2 regions of the Bacillus sp. iso_77 genome follow, and region 2 is predicted to be linked to the other one. Evidence: a T-box and tRNA genes for the amino acid it is inferred to sense, from the RefSeq annotation. Region 2 holds a T-box; the other holds one or more tRNA genes.
The links. The T-box of region 2 lies ahead of ileS (isoleucine--tRNA ligase). A T-box ahead of a tRNA ligase gene usually reads a tRNA of that ligase, here a tRNA-Ile.
Positions count from the first base shown of each region.

Region 1: it has a tRNA-Ile gene. The T-box ahead of ileS (isoleucine--tRNA ligase) is inferred to sense a tRNA for this amino acid. The anticodon was not compared.

Region 1 covers NZ_CM149683.1:2,740,637-2,749,790, forward strand. The annotation lists gene AC0VYC_RS14050 (1,4-dihydroxy-2-naphthoate polyprenyltransferase) at 342-1,280, shown strand; gene AC0VYC_RS14055 (TraR/DksA C4-type zinc finger protein) at 1,398-2,132, shown strand; gene AC0VYC_RS14060 (TspO/MBR family protein) at 2,220-2,696, shown strand; tRNA gene AC0VYC_RS14065 (tRNA-Glu) at 2,773-2,844, opposite strand; tRNA gene AC0VYC_RS14070 (tRNA-Ser) at 2,852-2,942, opposite strand; tRNA gene AC0VYC_RS14075 (tRNA-Asn) at 2,946-3,020, opposite strand; tRNA gene AC0VYC_RS14080 (tRNA-Ile) at 3,027-3,103, opposite strand; tRNA gene AC0VYC_RS14085 (tRNA-Gly) at 3,120-3,193, opposite strand; tRNA gene AC0VYC_RS14090 (tRNA-His) at 3,205-3,280, opposite strand; tRNA gene AC0VYC_RS14095 (tRNA-Phe) at 3,305-3,377, opposite strand; tRNA gene AC0VYC_RS14100 (tRNA-Asp) at 3,395-3,471, opposite strand; tRNA gene AC0VYC_RS14105 (tRNA-Met) at 3,487-3,563, opposite strand; tRNA gene AC0VYC_RS14110 (tRNA-Ser) at 3,586-3,678, opposite strand; tRNA gene AC0VYC_RS14115 (tRNA-Ile) at 3,686-3,762, opposite strand; tRNA gene AC0VYC_RS14120 (tRNA-Met) at 3,767-3,840, opposite strand; tRNA gene AC0VYC_RS14125 (tRNA-Ala) at 3,867-3,939, opposite strand; tRNA gene AC0VYC_RS14130 (tRNA-Pro) at 3,948-4,024, opposite strand; tRNA gene AC0VYC_RS14135 (tRNA-Arg) at 4,032-4,108, opposite strand; tRNA gene AC0VYC_RS14140 (tRNA-Leu) at 4,120-4,205, opposite strand; tRNA gene AC0VYC_RS14145 (tRNA-Gly) at 4,218-4,289, opposite strand; tRNA gene AC0VYC_RS14150 (tRNA-Leu) at 4,320-4,402, opposite strand; tRNA gene AC0VYC_RS14155 (tRNA-Lys) at 4,410-4,485, opposite strand; tRNA gene AC0VYC_RS14160 (tRNA-Thr) at 4,523-4,598, opposite strand; tRNA gene AC0VYC_RS14165 (tRNA-Val) at 4,632-4,707, opposite strand; rRNA gene rrf (5S ribosomal RNA) at 5,266-5,381, opposite strand; rRNA gene AC0VYC_RS14175 (23S ribosomal RNA) at 5,443-8,373, opposite strand; rRNA gene AC0VYC_RS14180 (16S ribosomal RNA) at 8,556-9,154, opposite strand, start outside.
Region 2 covers NZ_CM149683.1:1,461,909-1,471,062, reverse strand. The annotation lists gene pyrR (bifunctional pyr operon transcriptional regulator/uracil phosphoribosyltransferase PyrR) at 1-527, opposite strand, end outside; gene AC0VYC_RS07470 (RluA family pseudouridine synthase) at 698-1,612, opposite strand; gene lspA (signal peptidase II) at 1,609-2,076, opposite strand; gene AC0VYC_RS07460 (TraR/DksA family transcriptional regulator) at 2,171-2,545, opposite strand; gene ileS (isoleucine--tRNA ligase) at 2,706-5,471, opposite strand; T-box leader at 5,531-5,768, opposite strand; gene AC0VYC_RS07450 (DivIVA domain-containing protein) at 5,828-6,322, opposite strand; gene AC0VYC_RS07445 (YlmH family RNA-binding protein) at 6,349-7,125, opposite strand; gene AC0VYC_RS07440 (YggT family protein) at 7,180-7,461, opposite strand; gene sepF (cell division protein SepF) at 7,468-7,926, opposite strand; gene AC0VYC_RS07430 (YggS family pyridoxal phosphate-dependent enzyme) at 7,928-8,617, opposite strand; gene pgeF (peptidoglycan editing factor PgeF) at 8,624-9,154, opposite strand, start outside.

The sequences.
Region 1 (9,154 bases), 1.3 Mb from region 2:
AACCATCATGTAAAAAAATACATGAACATTCGAGTATGTCGAATGACCTGCTTTTCTATTATAAACCTTAACAGATGAACTTAGTAAAGAAAACAGCTTTTAAAACCTCGAATCCTTATTATATCACGCTTTCAAGATTTTTTCGCTCCCGCATATTGAAATGAGAACATCCCTTAAAAAATGGTAAGACCTGTTCGAAGATCAAGCTTTCTCTCTAGATGGGAACGATTAGCAAACATCTTTTTCTTGTTTCATCGCATCAATATATTGACACCTTTTTGAACTTTGCTAAACTGGAATTTGGACGTGTACGTATTTTTTTATTTAAAGGAGTATATTTTATGCAGCATCAATCGATATCAGATCAGCTTTCACCAATTAAGCCTGATAAGAACTGGCGGATTTGGTGGAATTTACTACGACCGCATACATTAACAGCGGCATTTATTCCCGTTACTTTAGGAACTGTCCTAGCACTTCCGAGTGGTCAAATACATGTTGGGCTATTTTTAGCTATGCTATTTGCATCGATGTTTATCCAAATTGCAACGAACATGTTTAATGAGTACTTTGATTATGTCCGCGGATTGGACAATGAGAAATCTGTCGGTATCGGCGGAGCGATCGTGAGAAACGGTGTAAAACCAAAAACAGTTTTAGGCCTCGCTTATGCCTTATTCGCGCTTTCTTTATTACTTGGGATCTATATTTGCATGATGTCTAGCTGGTGGATTGCACTCATAGGACTAATTTGTATGGCAGCAGGCTATTTTTATACCGGTGGCCCTGTACCAATTGCTTATACACCATTTGGAGAACTTGTATCAGGTGCTTTTATGGGACTAGGCATCATTTTAATTAGTTTCTATATCCAAACAGGAACATTGACATCAAAAGCTGTGCTCATTTCATTACCTATCTCTATTTTAGTTGGTGCCATCTTACTGTCGAACAATATCCGTGATTTAGACGGTGATAAAGAGAATGGACGAAAGACACTTGCTATCCTAGCTGGACGTAAAGCGGCAGTCAACATCCTACTTTCCATGTTTGTGATCTCATATGTACTCATTTTTGTTTATATCTTTATGGATATCGTGGGTCTTTGGAGTCTTCTTGTCTTACTCAGTGTGCCAAAAGCTTATACAGCCATTAAAGAATTTAAGCAAAAAGAAAAACCAATTGAATTAATGAATGCCATGAAGTCGACAGCACAAACCAATACGTTTTTTGGTTTCCTGTTAACGATCGCATTGATCTTACAATATTATCTCGCATAACACAAAACGCCTGCAGCCGCAGGCGTTTTTTATTGAAGAATTGCTTCAAATTGGCACAAGTCTTACATAAAAATTTGCTCATACTAACAATATGTTTGATATGAAAGGGTGATCGCTTTGTTGTCTAAAAACGAATTACATCAGTTGAAGCAGCGACTTCTCGATGAAAAACAAGAAATTGAAGCCAAAAGCCATGACGATGAACAGAAAGTATCATTTCCTTATGATTCAGTGGGCGAACTGTCGGCCTATGATAACCACCCTGGCGACCAAGGGACAGAACTATTCGAACGCGGAAAAGACATTGCCTTAAACAGTTTGGAACATGAGCATCTGTCCGATATCAATGAAGCACTCCAAGCAATGGCAGACGGCTCTTATGGTTTGTGTAAAGTGTGTAAAGCCCCTATTCCTAAAGAACGCTTAGAAGCCCTTCCCACCGCCGTCACATGCACAGAGCATTCAAAAGAACAGACCGTTTCACAAAACCGTCCCATTGAAGAGGACTTATTAAGTCCGCCCTCAGGGCAATTTGAAAATGAAGAAAGTGCTGCATATGACGGAGAAGATGCCTACCAAGACGTAGAACGCTATGGGAACACTGATACCCCATCCGATATGGAATTTCCTCCATTGACATACGATGATGTGTATACACAATCAGAAGATGAAGATTATGTGGAAGACTATGAAGGGTTTGCAGCTGCTGATATTGAAGGAAAAGCAAGCAAGGTCTATCCAAATAAAGCACACGAAGCTTATGAAGAAGCATTAGATGAAGAAGGCGTCATGACAGTGTTTGGTGACTTGAAGCCGTATGAAGAAGAACCTTATACTAAAAAAAATGATTAGTCCCCACATATTGGGGGCTTGATGTTTATATCATGTAATAATTGGGAAATAAGTTGAAGAGTGAATTGATTGGGAGGAGATTTCTGGATGGCTAAAAAAAGTATCATTTGGGCGGTTATCGTCTTCTTTATTACATACGCATTATTTTCTATTGCAGGGTTCCTGTTCCCTATCGACAGAGAATGGTATGACGCACTAAATAAACCTGAATGGACACCTAGTGGTGGTGTCATCGGTGCGGTCTGGGCTGTCTTATTCGCCCTCATTTCGTTATCTGCCGCCATCATTTATGCAAAGTATGGTTTTCAAAAAATCACATTACCATTTTGGATTCTGTTTCTTTTAAATTATGTATTCAATCAAGCCTTTAGCTTTTTTCAATTTACACAAAAAGATTTATTTGCAGCTACGATCGACTGCCTGCTTGTAGCACTGACAGCACTCGCACTTGTCATCGTCTCACGTAAACTAAGCAAAGTTGTCCCAATTTTATTGATTCCTTATGTTTTATGGGTATTCTTTGCGACATACTTGTCTTATACGATCTATTCCATGAATATGTAAGAAAAGACCGCTATGATGGCGGTTTTTCGTTTTGTGGAAAATAAAAAAGAGGTCTTTATTAGACCTCTTTAAAAAATGACCCGTACGGGATTCGAACCCGTGTTACCGCCGTGAAAGGGCGGTGTCTTAACCGCTTGACCAACGGGCCAGAAAAATGGCGGAGAAGGAGGGATTTGAACCCTCGCGCCGCTTGCGCGACCTACACCCTTAGCAGGGGCGCCTCTTCAGCCACTTGAGTACTTCTCCATTTGGCTCCGCAGGTAGGATTCGAACCTACGACCGATCGGTTAACAGCCGATAGCTCTACCACTGAGCTACTGCGGAAAGTCATGGTGGGCCTGAGTGGACTCGAACCACCGACCTCACGCTTATCAGGCGTGCGCTCTAACCAGCTGAGCTACAGGCCCATGAACGATATGCAAATGGAGCGGGTGATGGGAATCGAACCCACGACATCAGCTTGGAAGGCTGAGGTTTTACCACTAAACTACACCCGCAAAAATATGTATGGGGCGATTGATGGGAATCGAACCCACGAGTGCCAGAGCCACAATCTGGTGCGTTAACCACTTCGCCACAACCGCCATACTGATATTTATTTGTAAAAGTGGCTCGGGACGGAATCGAACCGCCGACACACGGATTTTCAGTCCGTTGCTCTACCAACTGAGCTACCGAGCCATGTATTCATTTGAAAATGGCGGTCCGGACGGGACTCGAACCCGCGACCTCCTGCGTGACAGGCAGGCATTCTAACCAACTGAACTACCGGACCATTAGAGAAAAAATTTGGTTGCGGGGGCAGGATTTGAACCTGCGACCTTCGGGTTATGAGCCCGACGAGCTACCGAACTGCTCCACCCCGCGATGATATCATTTTTTAAAAATATGGCGGAGGAAGAGGGATTCGAACCCCCGCGGGCTTTGACACCCCTGTCGGTTTTCAAGACCGATCCCTTCAGCCGGACTTGGGTATTCCTCCGTATAGATGGTGGACCTTGTAGGACTCGAACCTACGACCGGACGGTTATGAGCCGTCTGCTCTAACCAACTGAGCTAAAGGTCCTTTATAGCGGCGGAGGGGATCGAACCCCCGACCTCACGGGTATGAACCGTACGCTCTAGCCAGCTGAGCTACACCGCCATGATATAAAATAATCTTTTGAAAAGTGGAGCCTAGCGGGATCGAACCGCTGACCTCCTGCGTGCAAGGCAGGCGCTCTCCCAGCTGAGCTAAGGCCCCATAAAAGATGGTCGGGAAGACAGGATTCGAACCTGCGACCCCTTGGTCCCAAACCAAGTGCTCTACCAAGCTGAGCTACTTCCCGATCTTAATGGCGCGCCCGAGAGGAGTCGAACCCCTAACCTTTTGATCCGTAGTCAAACGCTCTATCCAATTGAGCTACGGGCGCTTATTTTATAATGCCGAGGGCCGGACTTGAACCGGCACGGTAGTCACCTACCGCAGGATTTTAAGTCCTGTGTGTCTGCCAATTCCACCACCCCGGCGTGGATGGTATAAGCGGAAGACGGGATTCGAACCCGCGACCCCCACCTTGGCAAGGTGGTGTTCTACCACTGAACTACTTCCGCATTACAGGATTTCTTTATGTTGTTTGGCAATGCGGGTGAAGGGACTTGAACCCCCACGTCATAAAGACACTAGATCCTAAGTCTAGCGCGTCTGCCAATTCCGCCACACCCGCATGAAAATGGTGAGCCATGAAGGACTCGAACCTTCGACCCTCTGATTAAAAGTCAGATGCTCTACCAACTGAGCTAATGGCTCGCTTTTAAAGCGACTTGTCTATCTTACCATATGAAAGTGGTGCCGGCAAGAGGACTTGAACCCCCAACCTACTGATTACAAGTCAGTTGCTCTACCAGTTGAGCTACACCGGCTTTATCTATCCTAACATTATGTAAGAATAAATATGGTGGAGGATGACGGGCTCGAACCGCCGACCCTCTGCTTGTAAGGCAGATGCTCTCCCAGCTGAGCTAATCCTCCACTATGTAGGAATCTCTCGATCCGACAAAGATTATTATATACAGGTTTCACTCATTTGTAAAGGCTATATTAAAAAAATTTTATTTCATTTTTCATGACGTATTTCTTTTAACAGATGATGTTGATGTTACCAGTCAAAACAGCTTCAATTCAACGATTAACAGCTGTATTTCTCTTCTCTATATTCTCTTTAAAAACGAGTAAATCCTTTAAAAATATCAACAGCCTTTCAATTTTTATACTTTAATGATATAGATATTTCTTTATTTCAACTGTTAAACGCAATGAATGTTTTGATTTCAATAAAATAGCCTGATACAACTCCATTTATATGAATGAATTTGTATCAGGCATCTATACACCTGCTATTCTTTCTCTCTATTACTTTTCTCCATACTTAAAAGTGAACATGCTTCACAGACTTTCACGTTGATTTAGAGCATCTCCACGCTTATAGTGAATTAAAACAACCTGATTTATACCACATATGTATCAAGGTGATCTTCTTTCAAACAGCACAAAAAAGACCAGTTCCGATTGGAACTGATCCTTTGATAAGCTTGGCGGCGTCCTACTCTCACAGGGGGAAACCCCCAACTACCATCGGCGCTGAAGAGCTTAACTTCCGTGTTCGGTATGGGAACGGGTGTGACCTCTTCGCTATCGCCACCAAACCTGATGGAGAGAATGTTCTCTCAAAACTAGATAACAATGTTCATTTTTCACATTAGAATATAGGTTAAGTCCTCGATCTATTAGTATCTGTCAGCTCCACGTGTCACCACGCTTCCACCTCAGACCTATCAACCTGATCATCTTTCAGGGATCTTACTTCCTTGCGGAATGGGAAATCTCATCTTGAGGGGGGCTTCATGCTTAGATGCTTTCAGCACTTATCCCGTCCGCACATAGCTACCCAGCGATGCCCTTGGCAGAACAACTGGTACACCAGCGGTGCGTCCATCCCGGTCCTCTCGTACTAAGGACAGCTCCTCTCAAATTTCCTGCGCCCGCGACGGATAGGGACCGAACTGTCTCACGACGTTCTGAACCCAGCTCGCGTACCGCTTTAATGGGCGAACAGCCCAACCCTTGGGACCGACTACAGCCCCAGGATGCGATGAGCCGACATCGAGGTGCCAAACCTCCCCGTCGATGTGGACTCTTGGGGGAGATAAGCCTGTTATCCCCGGGGTAGCTTTTATCCGTTGAGCGATGGCCCTTCCATGCGGAACCACCGGATCACTAAGCCCGACTTTCGTCCCTGCTCGACTTGTAGGTCTCGCAGTCAAGCTCCCTTGTGCCTTTACACTCTGCGAATGATTTCCAACCATTCTGAGGGAACCTTTGGGCGCCTCCGTTACATTTTAGGAGGCGACCGCCCCAGTCAAACTGCCCACCTGACACTGTCTCCCTGCCCGATAAGGGCAGCGGGTTAGAAGGTCAATACAGCCAGGGTAGTATCCCACCGATGCCTCCACCGAAGCTAGCGCTCCGGTTTCCAAGGCTCCTACCTATCCTGTACAAGCTGTACCAACATTCAATATCAGGCTGCAGTAAAGCTCCACGGGGTCTTTCCGTCCTGTCGCGGGTAACCTGCATCTTCACAGGTACTATAATTTCACCGAGTCTCTCGTTGAGACAGTGCCCAGATCGTTGCGCCTTTCGTGCGGGTCGGAACTTACCCGACAAGGAATTTCGCTACCTTAGGACCGTTATAGTTACGGCCGCCGTTTACTGGGGCTTCAATTCGCACCTTCGCTTACGCTAAGCGCTCCTCTTAACCTTCCAGCACCGGGCAGGCGTCAGCCCCTATACTTCGCCTTACGGCTTCGCAGAGACCTGTGTTTTTGCTAAACAGTCGCCTGGGCCTATTCACTGCGGCTTCTCGGGGCTTTAACACCCTAAGAAGCACCCCTTCTCCCGAAGTTACGGGGTCATTTTGCCGAGTTCCTTAACGAGAGTTCTCTCGATCACCTTAGGATTCTCTCCTCGCCTACCTGTGTCGGTTTGCGGTACGGGCACCTCTCACCTCGCTAGAGGCTTTTCTTGGCAGTGTGGAATCAGGAACTTCGCTACTAAATTTCGCTCGCCATCACAGCTCAGCCTTCACGGGAAACGGATTTGCCTATTTCCCAGCCTAACTGCTTGGACGCGGATATCCAATACCGCGCTTACCCTATCCTCCTGCGTCCCCCCATTGCTCAAATGGTGAGGAGGTGGTACAGGAATATCAACCTGTTGTCCATCGCCTACGCCTTTCGGCCTCGGCTTAGGTCCCGACTAACCCTGAGCGGACGAGCCTTCCTCAGGAAACCTTAGGCATTCGGTGGACGGGATTCTCACCCGTCTTTCGCTACTCATACCGGCATTCTCACTTCTAAGCGCTCCACCAGTCCTTCCGGTCTGACTTCACTGCACTTAGAACGCTCTCCTACCACTGTTCGTAAGAACAGTCCGCAGCTTCGGTGATACGTTTAGCCCCGGTACATTTTCGGCGCAGAGTCACTCGACCAGTGAGCTATTACGCACTCTTTAAATGGTGGCTGCTTCTAAGCCAACATCCTGGTTGTCTAAGCAACTCCACATCCTTTTCCACTTAACGTATACTTTGGGACCTTAGCTGGCGGTCTGGGCTGTTTCCCTTTCGACTACGGATCTTATCACTCGCAGTCTGACTCCCAAGGATAAGTCATCGGCATTCGGAGTTTGACTGAATTCGGTAACCCGGTAGGGGCCCCTAGTCCAATCAGTGCTCTACCTCCGAGACTCTTACCTTGAGGCTAGCCCTAAAGCTATTTCGGAGAGAACCAGCTATCTCCAGGTTCGATTGGCATTTCACCCCTACCCACACCTCATCCCCGCACTTTTCAACGTGCGTGGGTTCGGGCCTCCATTCAGTGTTACCTGAACTTCACCCTGGACATGGGTAGATCACCTGGTTTCGGGTCTACGACCACGTACTCATGCGCCCTATTCAGACTCGCTTTCGCTGCGGCTCCGCATCTTCTGCTTAACCTTGCACGGGATCGTAACTCGCCGGTTCATTCTACAAAAGGCACGCCATCACCCGTTAACGGGCTCTGACTACTTGTAGGCACACGGTTTCAGGATCTATTTCACTCCCCTTCCGGGGTGCTTTTCACCTTTCCCTCACGGTACTGGTTCACTATCGGTCACTAGGGAGTATTTAGCCTTGGGAGATGGTCCTCCCGGATTCCGACGGAATTTCACGTGTTCCGCCGTACTCAGGATCCACTCTGGAGAGAACAACATTTCAGTTACAGGGCTGTTACCTTCTTTGGCGGGCCTTTCCAGACCTCTTCGCTTATATCGTTCCTTTGTAACTCCGTATAGAGTGTCCTACAACCCCAAGAGGCAAGCCTCTTGGTTTGGGCTGTTCCCGTTTCGCTCGCCGCTACTCAGGGAATCGCATTTGCTTTCTCTTCCTCCGGGTACTTAGATGTTTCAGTTCCCCGGGTATGCCTTCTCATACTCTATGTATTCAAGTATGGATACTACTCCATTACGAGCAGTGGGTTTCCCCATTCGGAAATCTCCGGATCAAAGCTTGCTTACAGCTCCCCGAAGCATATCGGTGTTCGTCCCGTCCTTCATCGGCTCCTAGTGCCAAGGCATCCACCGTGCGCCCTTTCTAACTTAACCATTTCTTACTTTAGAAAGAATCACTATGTGTGATGAACTTTGCATTGCATTCAATGTGAATGTATTACTTATTGTTATCTAGTTTTCAAAGAACAATCCTGTCTCGCTAGAGACATGTTTGAAGGAATGATCCTTCAAAACTAAACAAGACGAAAAACGTGCGCTGCTCCATATATCCTTAGAAAGGAGGTGATCCAGCCGCACCTTCCGATACGGCTACCTTGTTACGACTTCACCCCAATCATCTGCCCCACCTTCGGCGGCTGGCTCCATAAAGGTTACCTCACCGACTTCGGGTGTTGCAAACTCTCGTGGTGTGACGGGCGGTGTGTACAAGGCCCGGGAACGTATTCACCGCGGCATGCTGATCCGCGATTACTAGCGATTCCAGCTTCACGCAGTCGAGTTGCAGACTGCGATCCGAACTGAGAACAGATTTGTGGGATTGGCTAAACCTTGCGGTCTCGCAGCCCTTTGTTCTGTCCATTGTAGCACGTGTGTAGCCCAGGTCATAAGGGGCATGATGATTTGACGTCATCCCCACCTTCCTCCGGTTTGTCACCGGCAGTCACCTTAGAGTGCCCAACTGAATGCTGGCAACTAAGATCAAGGGTTGCGCTCGTTGCGGGACTTAACCCAACATCTCACGACACGAGCTGACGACAACCATGCACCACCTGTCACTCTGTCCCCGAAGGGAAAGCCCTATCTCTAGGGTTGTCAGAGGATGTCAAGACCTGGTAAGGTTCTTCGCGTTGCTTCGAATTAAACCACATGCTCC
Region 2 (9,154 bases):
GCGACAAGGTCGTTTTGATCTACTTCATTAAGCTGAACCATGACTGTCTCTGCTTTTGATGTCGGGATGTTTTTTCCGATATAATCTGCCCGAATCGGCAGCTCCCGGTGTCCCCGGTCGACTAGAACAGCCAGCTGAATGGAAGATGGTCTTCCTACATCCACAAGCGCATCCATAGCTGCTCTCACCGTTCTACCTGTGAACAGAACATCATCCACAACAATGAGTGTTTTGTCATTAATGTCAGCTGGAATGTCTGCACCCTTGACAAGCGGGTCTTGATTCTCTGTCTTTTTTGTCAGGTCATCACGGTATAGCGTAATATCCAGTTCACCCACAGTCACGGGGTTTCCTTCTATTTGCTCGATGCGCTCTGCAAGGCGCTTTGCAAGATGAATACCTCTTGTCTTGATCCCGGCCAGGATGACATCCTTCATCCCTTTGTTGCGCTCAATCATTTCATGTGCAATACGGGTAAGCGCTCGTCTTATCGCTTGTTCATCAAGAATAACTGCTTTTTGTTCCATCTTTTACACCTCTTTTTGACAAATAAAAAGCCCCTTCTGCAAAGGGCAGAGAGGGGCACTCATTTGTGCATACTCGTGCACAAATTGATCCGTTATCCTTCTCAGCCTCTCTGGACTGTTTTAAAGAATCTCAATTTCTTCGTTTATTATTTCAAAAAAAGAACGGCCTGTCAATCGTTATTTCTTAATGAATCGATAAAGCCCCGCATATCAGCTGGAATTGGAGCTGTAAACTCCATATATTCTCCTGTTCTAGGGTGATCAAATCCTAACACGCCTGCATGCAGCAGTTGTCCATTGAAATCAACAGTTTTTCTCGGGCCATATTTTGGATCTCCTGCAAGCGGATAGCCAATGTATTTCATATGAACACGAATTTGGTGGGTTCTTCCTGTTTCAAGGCGGCATTCTACAACGGTAAAGTCTTTAAAGCGCTCCATCACATCAAAATGAGTGACCGCCTGCTTTGCATTTTCTTTTGTGACCGTCATGCTTTGGCGATCTTTTTTGTCTCGACCAATTGGTGCATCAATCGTTCCAGTATCATGCTGAATGATGCCATGAACAACGGCTGTGTATTTTCTAGTGACCGTTTTCGCCACCAGCTGATTGACGAGTGATTCATGCGCCATATCATTTTTTGCGACCATTAAAAGCCCTGACGTATCTTTATCAATCCGGTGGACAATTCCTGGTCTCATCACACCATTAATGCCTGACAAATCATTGCAATGAGCCATGAGGCCATTAACAAGAGTACCTGTCACATGTCCTGGTGCTGGATGAACGACCATTCCTCTTGGTTTATTGACCACTAGTACATCTTCATCCTCATAATAAATATCAAGATCCATTGATTCCGCTTCTACATCTAGTGCTTCTGGATCTGGAATCTCTACTTTGATTTGATCTCCAGCTTGTACTTTATAATTGGCCTTCACTTGTTTTCCATTTACTTCGATGAGCCCATCTTTCACCCACTGCTGGACTTGGGTTCTTGACCATTCTGGTTCAGTTGTGCTTAAAAATTTATCAAGCCGTTCACTCGTTTGTTCTTCTGAAACGGCAATGTTTACTTGATTCATGTAGTTGACTCCTTATTTTTCTTTCCATCTAACAGCATTTGAATAAAGAGCAGAATGACCCCCACACATAGAGAGGAATCTGCGATATTAAAGATTGGATAATGATAATCCCCAAATACGAAATGAGCAAAATCAACCACTTCTTGACGGAAAATACGGTCAATAAAGTTTCCAATCGCTCCGCCAAGCATTAAGGCAAGCGCTACGCCAAGTAGCTTGTCCTTTTGTCCATGTTTTTGCAAATAATAAACAATTCCTGCAATAACAACGAGTGTGATCACATAGAAAAACCACATTTGTCCTTGGAGAATCCCCCATGCGGCTCCTGAATTTCGGTGGGATGTGATGTAAAAGAAGCCATCAATCACAGGAATAGAATCACCGAGCATCATATGTTTGACAATGAGCCATTTTGTTAATTGATCTAAACAAATTATCACGAATGCGATTATGTAATAGAACACACACGTTCCTCCATCTTCATACTTTGGTCTTTAAGCATTTTATCAAGAAAACAGGAAGGAGTAAAGAAACTTTAGTTGACAGACAAAAACCTCCCTACATGTGGAAGGCTTCAAAATGAGAATCGTTTGATTCATAAGGATAAGGGGTGAATGCTTTTTTCTCGTATTGCTTATGATATAAAAAGTCGTCAGTCGTACGAGCAGTCGGAAGAATACTCATTTGTTCAATAGGCATTGTATGCCCTGTCGCCTCGCATATGCCATAAGTTCCTTGTTCAATTTTTGCAATCGCGAGCGAAACATCTTGCAGTTCTTCTTTGATGTGATAAAGAAGCGTGGTCGTTTTTGCTTGATCGAACGTGACATGTTCAGCGGGTGAACGCAATGATGCATATTCAAACAGTTTCGATTGCAGTTCTTCTCTCATTTGAAGGAGTTCCATGTAAATCGTCTCTAGATCGCCATTCATGTCGCTGTTTCAACTCCTGCCCTGTCGTGATAATCATATTGTTGCCCCGCCTGTTCACTTTAAAGCCATAAGATTTTTCCTTTCGTTCTAAACGCTGTCATTTTCTCTATATCAAAAACGCCCCGCTATATGCGGGGCGCTAGTTGGTGATATCACGCTGTTAATTCTGGTAATATTTCTCCACGATTTCAGCATTTTTGAGTGACAATGTTGGGTATTTTGGATTTGCGCCAACATCTTTTGAAATAATGCGGGAACGTTCGCACAGTTCGCCTTCTGCTTTTTGAACAACAATACGTCCTGATGTGTATTCAGGCGCTGATGCGTCTGCATGCTTCTCATCTTCTACTGTTAACTCAGAAATGATAAAGAGTTGCTTCACATCTTCTTTAATGGATGCAAGAAGGTTTTTCACTTCCTCTGTTGCATAAAGGGTCACACTCGCTTCAAGTGAACGTCCGATGACTTTCTCATTACGCGCAATTTCCAGCGCTTTTAGCACATCGTCACGTACTTCCATAAAGCGGTCAAACTTCACTTCTGTCGCTTCTGCTTGAGGAACAGCTACACCTTCTGGCATATCTGTTAACTGAACACTTGGCTCTTCAACAAAGCTTAAGTGGCTCCACAATTCATCTGCTGTATGCGGAAGAATTGGTGCTGTCAACTTCACTAACGCCATTAATGTTTCATAGAAAACCGTTTGCATGCTACGGCGGTCTGGATGATCCGCATGCTCAATGTATACCACATCTTTTGCAAAATCGAGATAGAAAGAGCTAAGCTCAATCGTACAGAAATTGTGGATGGCATGATAGACAACCGCAAATTCGTAATCATCATATGCTTTTTTCACTTTATCAATCAATTTGTTTAATTTGATTAAGATATATTGATCCACTTCGCGAAGCTCTTCGACTGGTACTGCATTGACTGCTGGATCAAAGTCAAACAGGTTACCATGCAAGAAGCGGAACGTGTTACGGATTTTACGATAAACTTCTGCGACTTGTTTTAAAATGTCGTCAGACACTGGATGATCGGCTTGATAGTTGACAGAAGATACCCAAAGTCTAAGAATTTCCGCACCAAGCTGCTTCGCCACTTTCGTCGGATCAATCGTATTGCCTAATGATTTACTCATCTTGCGTCCTTCTTTATCAAGCGTAAAGCCATGGCTGAGAACACCTTTATATGGCGCTTTTCCAGTGACAGCAACTGCTGTAGATAAAGATGAGTTAAACCAGCCGCGATATTGATCAGAACCTTCAAGGTAAAGGTCTGCCGGACGAGCGAGGTCATCTCGTTCTTCTAATACCGCTTGGTGAGAAGAACCAGAATCAAACCATACATCCATGATATCTTGCTCTTTTGTAAATTCACCGTTCGGGCTGCCTGGATGTGTAAAGCCTTCAGGCAATAATTCTTTTGCTTCTTTTTCAAACCAAATATTCGAGCCATGTTCTCTAAATAATTGAGAGACGTGCTGAATCGTTTCATCTGTGATGATTGGCTCACCATTTTCAGCATAGAAGACTGGGATTGGAACGCCCCATACACGCTGTCTTGAAATGCACCAGTCACCTCTGTCACGCACCATATTGAACAGGCGCGTTTCGCCCCAAGCTGGAACCCATTTCGTTTCTTTAATATTATCTAATAGTGCTTCTCTGAAATCTTTAATGGAAGCAAACCACTGAGCAGTTGCACGATAAATTGTTGGTTTTTTCGTTCTCCAGTCATGCGGATAGGAGTGCGTGATAAAGTCGAGCTTTTTCAATGCGCCTTTTGCTTCAAGCTGTTCTGTGATGGCTTTATTGGCATCCTCATAGAATAGTCCTTCAAAACCAGGTGCTTCTTCTGTCATCACACCTTTTTCATCTACTGGACATAACACATCAAGACCGTACTTCATACTTACGATAAAGTCATCTTCCCCGTGACCTGGCGCTGTGTGAACACAGCCTGTTCCTGCATCTGTTGTGACGTGATCGCCAAGCATCACTAGAGAATCTCTATCGTAAATTGGATGTGCTGCAACGACCTTATCTAATTCTTTACCTTTTAAGGTTTTCACAACTTCGTACTCTTCAAATCCAAGTGTTTTTGCCACTTGTTCAACTAGCTCAGATGCGACAACATATCGCTCAGCACCCACTTGAAGCACACTGTACTCTAGGTTTGGATGTACACAAATGCCAAGGTTTGCAGGAAGTGTCCAAGGTGTTGTTGTCCAGATGATGAACTGCTCGCCGTTTTCAAGTACGCCTTTGCCATCTTTCACTTTAAATGATACGTAAATCGATGGTGAACGTTTGTCCTTGTATTCAATTTCTGCTTCAGCAAGTGCTGATTCACTTGAAGGAGACCAGTTAACAGGCTTAAGACCTTTGTAAATATAGCCTCTTTTCGCCATTTCACCAAAGACAAGAATTTGCTGCGCTTCGTATTCAGGCTTCAATGTCACATATGGATTATCCCAGTCTGCTCTTACGCCCAAACGTTTAAACTGATTGCGCTGACCTTCGATTTGTTTCCAAGCATACTCCTCACATAGTTTACGGAATTCTGCTGTCGACATTTCTTTGCGTTTGACTTTTTTATTTTTCGTAAGGGCTGTTTCAATCGGTAAGCCATGTGTATCCCAGCCCGGTACGTACGGTGCATGGAATCCATTCATTGATTTAAAACGGACAATAAAATCTTTGAGGATTTTATTGAGTGCGTGCCCCATATGAATGTCACCATTCGCATATGGAGGTCCATCATGCAAAATAAAGGTCGGGCGTCCTTTTGTCCGCTCTAAAACCATTTGATAGATGTCTTTTTCTGCCCACTCCTCTTGGATTTCAGGCTCTTTGTTCGGCAAGTTCCCTCTCATCGGGAATTCTGTTTTTGGCATTAATAAGGTGTCTTTGTAGTTCATACCTATTCCTCCACATGCAAATTCGTATTAAAAAACAATAAAAAAAGCCCTCTCATCCCATAAGGGACGAGAAGGCTTGTCTCGCGGTACCACCCTTTTAGACAAGCGCTTTGAAATTGCCGCTTATCCACTCTAAAATCGTAACGTGATCTGACGCCTTTTCTTACTCATTCATTTCAGAAAAGGAACTAAAGGGGTGATCTCATTGCAGCGTTTCGTAATGTCAGGCTTCCACCGTCCCTGATTCGCTTTATTACGCATGTAACCGCTGCGAGTGTCCCTTTCAAACGTTTATCTCTTGTTAATTTATGATGGTATTATATGCAACATGAGCACGTCATGTCAAGGTGATGCGTTTATTCTTTTTCGTCAAAGACAGCATCAACTTCATATTCCAGCAAATGATCCCAATCATCATTTTTCAGAAGATCAAGCTGAGCTTCGATGAGCATTTGGAAACGAGTTCTAAAGACTTTCGACTGTTTCTTGAGCTCTTCGATTTCCATTGCAATCTTTCTTGATTTTGATAACGCTTCGTTGATAATACGGTCTGCATTTTTCTCAGCTTCACGAATGATCAATTTCGCTTCTTTATCAGAATGACGCTTCACGTCTTCTGCTGCTTCTTGCGCCACAAGAATGGATTTGTTTAATGTTTCTTCAATTGTTGCAAAATGGCCTAGTCTTTCATCAAGCTCGTTGACTTTGTCTTCAAGCTCGTTCTTTTTGCGAAGTACGATCTCGTAATCTTTACGTACTTGGCTTAAAAACTCATTTACTTCATCTTCGTCATAGCCGCGAAAACTTTTTGTGAACGTTTTATTATGAATATCATTAGGTGTTAATGGCAATCTTGCCACCTCCAGATTCAAATTCGTTATGTCAGAAGCTCAAATGTTACTTTGAATTTATCTTTTTTCGTCTTCCCATCAATTGTTTTTAAGCTAAAGCGGCCAAATCCCCTGACAGAGAGCTGATCACCTTCACCAATTGTAAAGGAAGGGTCTTCAGTGACTTTCCAGTTTACTTTGACAAGACCATTTTTGACCAAAAGCTGTGCTTTTTGCCGAGACTGACGGCTGACAGCAGCACATACAGCGTCAAGCCGCAGTGAAGAAATCGTATCTTCTTTGATATCGGTTTTGCTGATGACTGGCTGAAGATCTGCCTTGCTGATTTCCTCTAATGAAACAGATGCTCTGCCGACATGCGTCAGCTGAGCCCGAACAAAATCGGCAACATCGCTTGTACAAATAAATTGCACGTTGTCCTCTGAAAACAACAAATCACCGAATTTTTGACGCTTCAGGCCTGTCCCAATGAGCGAACCGAGAAGGTTGGGGTGTTCTATCGAAATAAACTTTTTCGCATAGTTCACCTGAAAATAAGTCAGTTCAAAATCCTGTATGGTCGGTGCTAAATAGTCAGGATAGATCAAAGCCCTTTTCCGCTCCGCTTCCTCATAACCGCCAAAAAACATGAGACCCAGTTCATCAGAATGCTGAATCACGGACTGGGTAATGAACTGCTCACGCGGATCAAGAAAGTCTGTTAATTTCATTCGATATTGTTCGAGTGCGATGTTTTTCCAGCCTAATACTTGGTCGACAAATGGCTGTTCGTCTTTTCTAAAATGTTGATAAATATCGCTCATTTTGTTCCCCTTTTATGTAAAAGAGCCTGGCAGATGCCAAGCCCGGCAGCCTGTTTACATGAATCGTACAATCATATTATAAAGACCAGTTAGCCCATAATCTGAAGCGAAACGGATCACAAGCAATGCCACAATCGGCGAGATGTCAATCATTCCAATTGGCGGTATAATTTTACGAAATGGCTCTAAATATGGTTCACAAATGTTTGCCAAAAAACGGCCGACCTTTGTTTCTCTGGTAGCTGGCACCCATGACATAAAAATGTAAATAATGATACAGAATAGATAAAGCGTCAATACGCTTTGTAAGGTTTTAAAGATAAGATAGAGAGTCACTTTATTTTACCACCTCTGAGGTTCTTCCTCTGTCAATAGCTCTGATATTGTGCCAGATACATCCACATTATCAGGAGTGCAGAGGAATATATTCGAGCCAATACGCTGAATGTCTCCACCGATTGCATAAACCGTTCCGCTTAAGAAGTCGATGATTCGCTTTGCTTGATCGTGCTGAATGCGCTGCAAATTGACGACGACTGCACGCCGATTTTTAATATGATCTGCAATCTCTTGAGCCTCTGCATAAACACGCGGCTCACTTAACACCACTTTAGAGGATTTTTGCACGCTTTGCAAGCTGACGACATTTTGTTTTCCTGCCTGAGGACGCTCTTGAAATGCCGCTTTATCTTTTGTGTTTTTTTCTTCTTGTGCTGGTTCTCTTTCTTCATCAATATATTCGTACTCATACTCTTCATCATCGAGTGTGAAGAAGCTTTTAAACTTATTTTTTATGCTCATGTCACGCACCTCCTGTTTCATTTCCAACAAGTGAAGAGCCAATCCGAACAAATGTCGCACCTTCTTCAATTGCGATTTCAAAATCGTTTGACATGCCCATCGATAAATGCTGACAAGGTGCATTTACTTGGTTCAGTTGTTTTACCTCTTGTTGAAGGCTTTTTAATGTTTTAAAACAGTTTCGTATCACAGTATGATCATCTGTAAATGGAGCCATCGTCATGAGTCCAGCAATTTCAATATGTTTGAAATCAGCGAGCTGTTTGACAAATGGAATCACGTCTTCGCTTTGTAAGCCGTGTTTTGACTCCTCAAGTGATGTGTTCACCTGTACAAAACAGCGAACCGTGTGATCCGCTCTTTTTTCAATTTCATTCGCAAGGGACATTCTGTCTAGCGAATGTAAGTAATCAATGGTCTGAATGACAGATTTCACTTTTCGCGTCTGTAAACTGCCGATGAAGTGCCAGCTAATGTTTTCATCGGTTATGGCTGCCTGTTTTTCAAGTAACCCTTGGTCACGATTTTCACCAAAGTGCAAAATTCCGGCATCCTTTGCTTCTAATGCTCGTTCAATCGAGACATACTTTGTGACAGCGACAACCGATACATCGTCTGGATGTCTACCTGCTCTTTTACATGCTTCGTTGATTTGTTCATTTATTTGTCTGAGATTCTCTCGTACATTCAATTGCACTTATGCCTCCTTAAACCCGACAAAAGACATCATACGTCCTGTTTTCCCTTGATCACGCCGGTGTGAGAAGAAATGCTGCTCATTGCAACTTGTGCACATCGAACTGACATGTATGTTTTCTTCTTTTAATCCTGCATGAAGTAATACGTTTTTGTTTAGTGTTTTTAAGTCAATTTTGTATTGTCCTTGTGACATCTCGGAATACACATCCTCTGTTGAAAAAGGAAGCTGTTTCACTTGATCTATGACAACATCATCTACTATGTAGCAGCAGCTGCCAATGGATGGTCCAATGACGACTTGTATATGATCGGCATCAGCGCCTTCTTGGCGAACCCATGCATCAACCATGTTGGCGCCAATTTGTTTGACGGTTCCTTTCCAGCCGGCATGAGCCGTTCCAATCAGCCCAGATTGCGGCGCTAGAAAATAAAGCGGAACACAGTCAGCGAAACAAAGAGCGAGCATGATGTTTGGTTCAGAGGTGTATAAACCATCTGTTCTAGAGAGCGCTTCATCATACTGAAGACT